Regions from separate parts of the Metabacillus indicus genome, predicted to be linked through region 1. Evidence: riboswitches for the same ligand, from Rfam matches in the RefSeq annotation. Region 1 holds a riboswitch; the other holds the start of a gene.
The links. A riboswitch is a leader RNA that binds a small molecule or an ion and turns the genes downstream of it on or off. The one in region 1 is predicted to bind cobalamin.
Positions count from the first base shown of each region.

Region 2: linked by a shared signal. The riboswitch ahead of ACK1LH_RS10225 (cob(I)yrinic acid a,c-diamide adenosyltransferase) and the one ahead of ACK1LH_RS13105 (DUF4430 domain-containing protein) in region 1 are both predicted to bind cobalamin.

Region 1 covers NZ_CP176757.1:2,575,047-2,579,040, forward strand. The annotation lists gene sigX (RNA polymerase sigma factor SigX) at 1-152, opposite strand, end outside; gene ACK1LH_RS13095 (cob(I)yrinic acid a,c-diamide adenosyltransferase) at 270-848, opposite strand; gene ACK1LH_RS13100 (ECF transporter S component) at 929-1,444, opposite strand; gene ACK1LH_RS13105 (DUF4430 domain-containing protein) at 1,457-1,870, opposite strand; cobalamin riboswitch at 2,019-2,204, opposite strand; gene ACK1LH_RS13110 (ATP-binding protein) at 2,282-3,994, opposite strand, start outside.
Region 2 covers NZ_CP176757.1:2,038,563-2,042,556, forward strand. The annotation lists gene cobT (nicotinate-nucleotide--dimethylbenzimidazole phosphoribosyltransferase) at 1-494, opposite strand, end outside; gene ACK1LH_RS10220 (cobyric acid synthase) at 500-1,969, opposite strand; gene ACK1LH_RS10225 (cob(I)yrinic acid a,c-diamide adenosyltransferase) at 2,001-2,549, opposite strand; cobalamin riboswitch at 2,672-2,856, opposite strand; gene ACK1LH_RS10230 (diphthine--ammonia ligase) at 2,902-3,588, opposite strand; gene ACK1LH_RS10235 (M20 family metallo-hydrolase) at 3,674-3,994, opposite strand, start outside.

The sequences.
Region 1 (3,994 bases):
CGTCCTTCAAAACTGCTGTGTGATTTTAATATTCGTATATACACTTCCTGAACGAGGTCCTCGGCCTGTTCACGATTCTTCACCATATAAAACAAGAACTGGAAAAGATCGCTGTGATATTTTTCATAAATCCTTTGAAAGGCCTCTTCCATGAACGAACCTCCAATCAATACATTAGTCGGAATGAAGAATAAAAAGTTACACATCTTTTACTATATCGGGATTGCATAGAAAAAGGAAGGCAGTTTCCGCCTTCCTTTTCAAAGAAATTATGACTCTTTCTTTTTCGTAAATACGATGGCACTTCTTTCATACTCCACATCTTTTGAACCGAGTCTGGCATTTGCCGCTCTCGCTGCCGCAAAGAAAAAATCGGAAAGTCTGTTCATATACGTTAAAACATGCTCATTGATTTCCGTTTCTTTTTTGAGCGAAACAATACAGCGCTCCGCTCTTCTTGCTACGGTCCTTGCCACATGGATGGCAGCGGCCGCCTCTGTTCCCCCAGGTAGAATGAACCGCTCGAGCGGAGGGGCTTCTGCTGTGTACGCATCAATTCGCGTTTCAAGAAACTCAATCATGTCAGGTGTTGTTTTATAGGGATACTTTTGCTTGCCGTGGATGACAGCAAGATCGCTTCCGCAGTCAAAAAGTTCATGCTGGATTTTTTCAAATTCCTGCTTCATGTCTTTCAGAGTTTCATCGTTCATCCATGTCATGGCAAGACCGGTAAAAGAGTTTACCTCATCGATTGTTCCGTAGGCTTCTACCCTCAGGTCATCCTTATCGACACGGCCCCCGATAATGCTTGTTTTCCCTTTATCGCCGGTTCTAGTATACAAATTCATATTCAGCAGCTCCTGTCCTTTGTTCTCAGACTGTCTTGCCTAAGCTAAAAAGAAAGTCTCTCTCTTATTCTGCCATTATTTTATTGAAGTGTAACGCCATAATCGTTTTTACACAGATAATACTGAAACGTTTTTTGCATAACCGGGTACAGCACAAGAAAGAAAATGCCGTTTCCTGCTGCATGCATCGTATCAAACGGGATTCCTGCAAGATAGTAGGCAAGTCCGTTATCTGTCAGGACAAACATATTCAGAGAAACGATGAATCCAAAAAGATATCCCGCAAGAACAGCTGCCGGGCTAAAAATGAGCAGCCTGTTTCTTTTAACCGCTTTTCCAAGCAGGCCGAATACGAGAGCCAGAATCCCCCATGCAAGCATCTGCCAGATTGTCCACGTTCCCATGCCAAGCAGCAGGTTGCTCAGGAAACAGCCTAGCACTGCGACAATCATTCCATTAACCGGTCCGAGCAGAATCGCCGTGATGAGGATGATGGCTGTCATCGGCTGTATGTTCGGAACAAATTGAAAGGAAAGTCTGCCGACAACGGACAAGGCTATAAGCAGAGACAGAAGACTGATTCTTCTTGTTGTCATTGTTTCTCACGCTTACTCATAATTCCGCAGATCAAATTCAATTTTATCGCCGTCTTTCAGTTTAATGTCATTAGCTCCTGTCATGGCATCTTCCCCGTTAACGATTAAATGCCAGTATGTTTTGTCCGCTTCGCTCGCCTGGATGCCTTCAATTCCGTTGATAAAACCTCCGGACTCTTCAATTTCAAAGTTCTCCTTCATGGCATCCATCAAGTTTTGTCCTTCTTCAAATGCAATTTCTTTAGCGTCTACTTTCTCTGCCATTTCATTTTTTGTCAGCGTGACAGATGCTTTCAGCTCTTCAGCCTGCTCTTTGCTCTCAGCAGCAGGTTTTGTTTCTTCCGTTTTAGGCTGCTCTGCCGCATTTCCGCAGGCACTCATCAGTGTCAGAAGAATGATTGCGAGAAAACTGTAAAATTTGTTCATGTTCCATCTCTCCTCTTGTTGTTGTGTATGTATTGGAAAAGCAAAAAGCCCATCTTATAGAAGATGGGCTTTTAAAACGGCATAGAAGAAACTGCAGGCACTCATGCCATACCTGTGCCGTTTCTATGCTCAAATCCCCGAAGAATAGTAACGTTCGAAAGATCCCGGCAGGTCTACTGACTCGTGCTTCATCCTCAAGCCTGCACCTTCCCGTCTGAATTCTGACAGTGGTCTAAAAGCAGGTATTGTCTGCACTTACAGTTGCGGGGACAGTCCAGGCATTTCACCTGATTCCCTATTAAGCAAAGTTTGCACCAGTTTCTTTTCGTATTCACTTTTATATCCAGCTTTTATTGTACCTAAAACGACATGCGGCATCAACAGGTGTTTCGTATGAAACAAGAATATTCGTCAGATTCTATCAGGATAAACGGTTTTTCGAGGCAGAAAGAAACTGAATGTTGTTCCTTCATTTACTTTGCTGTGCACATTAATCGATCCTGAATGGGCATCGACAATGTTCTTGGCAATCGCAAGACCAAGGCCAGTTCCGGAGCGGCCTCTCGTCCTCGCCTTATCTGCTTTGTAAAAACGCTCAAAAACAAACGGAAGGTCTTCTTCGACAATTCCTGTGCCCGTATCCTTCACATCAACTTTAATACCGCCGGCAGCAGACTGCACAGCCATTTCGACTGTACCGCCCTCAAGTGTATGCCTGATAGCGTTATCCACGAGATTCGTCAGAACCTGTTCAATTTTATCCGGATCCAAAACAAATTCAGGTTCGTCAAGTGTAATGCTGGAGGTGAGCGTAATGTCTTTTTCTCTTGCAAGTCCCTGGAACTTCCGGTTTATTTTTTCAATAAATTCATGAATGGAAATGCTCTCGAGATTAAGGGTGATATGACCCGCTTCCATCCGGGCAAGATCGAGCAGATCATTGACAAGCCTTCCCATTCTGAGCGATTCATCGTAGATAACCTGTGCAATCTCTTTTTTCTCTTCATCCGAGCTTGCAATATCATCCACAATAGCTTCAGAATACCCCTGGAGCATGGCAATCGGCGTTCTCAGTTCATGGCTGACGTTTGCGATAAAGTCTTTGCGCAATTTATCAAGCCTGCGCTCTTCTGTCATGTCCCGAAGCACGGCAACAGCCCCCCGGACGTACGACTGATTGTAAAGCGGGCTCATGACAAGCACCCAGCTTCTTCCCTGAAGGGTTACTTCAACGATATGCTCTCTTTCTGTGTTGACTACCCGCTGGAACAATTCCTTTGCTTCCGGCGGAATTTCTTCCCCTTCATTAATCTGCATTTTCTGTTCATAGTACCATGACTGCAGGAAGCGTTCTGCAGGAGGATTGGTCACGAGAATCGTTCCATCAATATTAAGCGTGATAACCCCGTCTGCCATACTGCTTAAAATGCTCGTTAAGTGCTCTTTCTCCTGATTGAGAGCGTTGATGTTAAACTTCAGCTGTCTGCCCATCTGATTGAACGCAATGGCGAGCTCCCCTATTTCATCGTGGCTCAAAATAGGAACTTTTGTATCAAAATTGCCGCGTGTCAGCTCTTGTGTCGCCTCTCTCATTTTTCTCAATGGATAGGTAATTCTAGTAGACAGGAAAAAGGCAAAAACCGTTGTCAGAATGATGGCTATACCTGCCGCAAGAAGAATGTATTTTGTCGTGTGCTCGGTTGTCTTTTGGACGGCCTGCAGGGACTGTGACATAAAAACGGCTCCGTCCTTGCCGTCACTTGTTTTATAGGGAACACCGACTACAAGCACTTCCTCCTTGTTTCCGGAGTTTTTTTGCTGTTCTTCAGGCAGCCGCGTGAGCTTGCTTACATTTTTCTGATCCTGAAACACCTTTGACAGCTCTCTGTCAGCGCGGATATCCTCCATGCTGAAGGTTGGCGTGTTTTCATACTTTTTTGGTGAAAACCAGTATTCATTTTCGTTTTCGGCTATCACAATGCTTGTCAGTTCATCCGCAAGCTCCCAGGTGATGGATCTTGCAAGCTCCTGGTCTTCATGGTTTTCCAAAATAACAGACACTTTGTTGGCCAGCTGCGTCAGTTCGTTCTCGGCTTCATCCACATGAAAGCTTTCAATAAATTG
Region 2 (3,994 bases), 540 kb from region 1:
GCGCCCCTTTCAATGGTTTCTTCCGCGAGCCTCATTCCCATTTGAATGCTCCTAAGTGCATCTTTTCGCGACATGGCAGGCTCAGCTGCGAAATTTTTTGTGCCGTATCCGATTTTCTCGGTTCTTACACCGGGTATGTCTGCTTTAACGCCTGCGTCCACGATTTCAAGGAGTCCGTTTACGCGCTTTGTGAACACATTAATTGCAGCTCCGCCTGCTAAAAAATTTCTGACCATTTGACCTGTCACTTCCTGCGGATAAGCAGAGATGCCTTCTTCAGCAATCCCATGGTCCGCTGCAAAGACAATCACGCCAGGAGGTGAAACATCGGGTTTTACTTCTCCTGTCATTTCTGCTAACTGTACGGCTAATCGTTCAATTTCACCGAGACTTTGTAAAGGTTTGGTCAGTGTGTTTATGTATGCTTCTGCCTCCTGTCCCTTTGCTTTGTCTAACGGTTTTATCGCATCAATAATCTGATAAACATCAATCATTTTTTTCACCTCCTTTTCATGATTTCATAGATTCTATCTAAATCCAATGCAGCTCTTACATGATCTGCAAGCCTGTCAAATTCTCTTTCTTTCAATTCGCGAAAGAAGAGCGAGCGCTCAATCGGCTGCAGCCCTTTTTTGCTCCGGAGCCTGTTCAAAAAGCGCCATCTGAATGCGTCGTTGTGAAACACATCGTGCAAATAAGTTCCCATTGCGTGACCTTTTGTGTACCCTTCACCGGTCCCTTTCTGGATTGAAAATGGTGAAGGAGCATCAGACAGCAAAGTTTGTCCCATGTGAATCTCGTAACCTGAAAGAGTAAGGTCTTCATATCCTGAGACGGCACAAGGTCCTTCCGTCCGAATGGTTTTCTTATCCGCATACAGGACAGTTGACACAGGGAAAATGGCAAGCCCGTCCTGTTCTATAATGCCGGATTCGACGCCTACTGGATCAGACAGTTTTTCTCCCATCATTTGATACCCGCCGCATATCCCGATGATATGGGTTCCATTTTTATAAGCAGACAGCACTTTGTCAAAAAGTCCGGTCTCTTTTAAAAAATGAAGGTCTTCAGCTGTGTTTTTACTGCCTGGCAGGACAATAAGATCAGGCCGGCCAAATGCAGAGGCTTTTCTGACAAAGCGGATATTCACATCAGGCTCCAGTCTAAGAGGATCGATATCTGTAAAATTAGACAGTCTTGGGTAGGCAAGAACTGCAACATCCAAATCTCCCTCAAGATTTGTGCCTTGGGAGTACTGATTGAGGACGAGAGAGTCTTCGCCATCAATTTCAAGGTCCGGTATAAACGGGAGAACACCAACAACGGGTATTCCTGTGTACTCCTCAAACCATTGGAGCCCCGGTTTAAGAAGGGCAAGATCTCCCCTGAATTTATTGATAACAACTCCGGCAACCCGTTTGCGGTCTTTTTCCGCAAGAAGCTGGAGCGTTCCGACAAGACTTGCAAATACCCCTCCTCTATCGATGTCTCCAACTAGTAAAACAGGGGCATCCGCAATCTCTGCAACGCGCATGTTGACGAGCTCCCTGTCATTTAAATTGACTTCAGCAGGAGACCCTGCCCCTTCAATTACGACCGCGTCATAGTTGCTTGTTAGGTTGTGCAGAGATTCTTTAATCGCGTTAAGACCAAGGGTGAAAAAGTCTTCCCGGTAGGCTGAGGCGTTCATGACAGCATACGGTCTGCCGTGAAAAACAACCTGTGATTCCATTTCACCTGAAGGTTTTATTAAAATCGGATTCATATCCGTGTCAGCTTCTGTTCCTGCTGCTTCTGCCTGAATTCCCTGTGCTCTGCCGATTTCTTTCCCGTCTTTTGTTATGTATGAATTCAGTGACATGTTCTGTGACTTAAAGGGAGCCGTTTTATACCCGTCCTGCATGAAAATCCTGCACAGTGCGGTTGTCAGAATGCTTTTGCCCGCATCGGAATGTGTCCCCTGAATCATGAGTCGAAGCGCCTTTTTCTTCTCATTTCTTTTAATATTCAATTCCATAAATTGCGTCGACACCTTCATCGTAATAATGCTTTTCAACGTCGATCACAGAGACGAGATCAGCGATTTCCCTGATTTCCTTTTTGGCGTTTCTGCCTGTCAGGACAAGGTGGACATGAGGGGGACGGTTTTGAATGGTCCAAATGACGTCTTCAAGAGGAAGAACATCGTCCACAGGAAAAGTCTGAATGGCAAGGGCATTATTGATTTCGTCCAGAATGACAACATGAGAGTCCCCGCTTAGAATGGTTTCTTTTGCTTTTATCCAAGCCATTTTTAAAGCTTCCCGGTGAATCTCGGGTGTTTTGGTCCAGGTAAATCCGGCCCCGAGCTGCTGAATACTGACTCCGGGCAGAGCATTCAGTATTGCTCTCTCACCATAAGTCCGCTCAGGAGATTTAATAAATTGCAGAATGGACACGTTCATTTGTCTTCCTGCAGCCCGCACGGCAAGACCGATTGCTGCTGTCGTTTTTCCTTTTCCATTGCCTGTATAGACCAGTACTCTTCCTTTTTCGTTTTTAATCGCCATACATCCATCTCCCATCTTTTTTGCCAATATAAAAAGGCCCTGACTGAAGACAGTCAAGGCCTAAATAAGCATAGTGAACTAACGCATACAAGGGTTCCTGACTCGTTCTTCCCACCGAAAAACAAGCAAAAATCAATTAAAGCAGGTCTCCTGGCTTTGCGCTTCATCTTGATACTTGAGCCTTCCCGACATTAGAGTCAGTGGCGATTCAGTTCAATCTGCGCTTACAGTAGCGGGGGCTGCGCCGGATTTCCACCGGCTTCCCTATTATCCTGAGTATTCAGGCACTTTAAAAGAATCATATTTTTTGTTCATTGTAATCTATAAAACTGGAAAAGTCATCAAGATTTTTTCATGTTGTTGTTTTTTCTCTTAAAACGGCTTTCTCAAGCTCCAGTCTTTTTGTCGTTTCCAGTTGAAGAACGTTCCCGAATGTAACCTCGATTTTCTTTGTGAACAGCGGCCCGTCATAGACGAATGTATGGTATTCACCAGCCTCGCCCATAGGGCATATTTCTGTTTTTAAGGCGCGGTCAATAAATCGCTGATTAACCTCCATTCCGAGCCAGGACGGATCAAGTTTGTCATCCCTTACTCTAATCACAGCAGCTTTATATCCGCTTTCGGCAAATTGCTGAAGGGCATATATGGCGTTCTCTTTTTTCATCCATAAAGGGTAAAGCGGTTCAAGGCCCGCTGCTGCAGAAGCTTTTTCGCCCCACTCCCGGTGCTCGTCCAAATACAGATCGCCGAAAGCAATACTTGTCAGGCCGTATTGTTCCTTCAACTCTTTCAGCGCACCGATAAAGTGATCCGTATAGCTTTCGTAGGTGCATGAGATGAAATGCACAGGTATTTCAAGCGCTAGACTTTGCTGTTTGATTGCATCTATTTTCTCTCCGTGCCCGAATGTTCTTCCTGTTTCAGCCGGAACCGTCGTTATAAGGCATGCGATTTCATGCCCCTCGGCTGCAAGTTTATGAAGGGCCATGCATCCGTCTTTCCCTCCGCTCCAGGATACAGCTGTTTTCTTTTTCATTCACTTCCACCATCCCATCAAGAGTATAGCCTTGATTATGATGGGTTCAGAATGTTTAGTCAAAAAGAAAAATAGACAGCTTTGTTTATTTCACTGCCAATTTTAAGGCTGTCCTGTACAGCAGCTCTGTTCCAAGCGATATATCTTCCATCGTTGAAAACTCCTTTGGATTATGGCTGATGCCGTCTTTGCAGCGGACAAAAATCATCCCGTAATCACATTCATAAGACATCGCGAGTGCATCATGAAAAGGTCCGCTCATCAGTTCAGGCGCATCCAGACCAATCTCCTTGCTCGCTGCCCTCATAGTATTCATAATGTCCTCCGAGCAATAGCGCGGTTCACTGTTTGTGTCTTCAGAAACCGTATATGTCAGTCCGTGATCCTCGCAGATCAGATGCAGCCG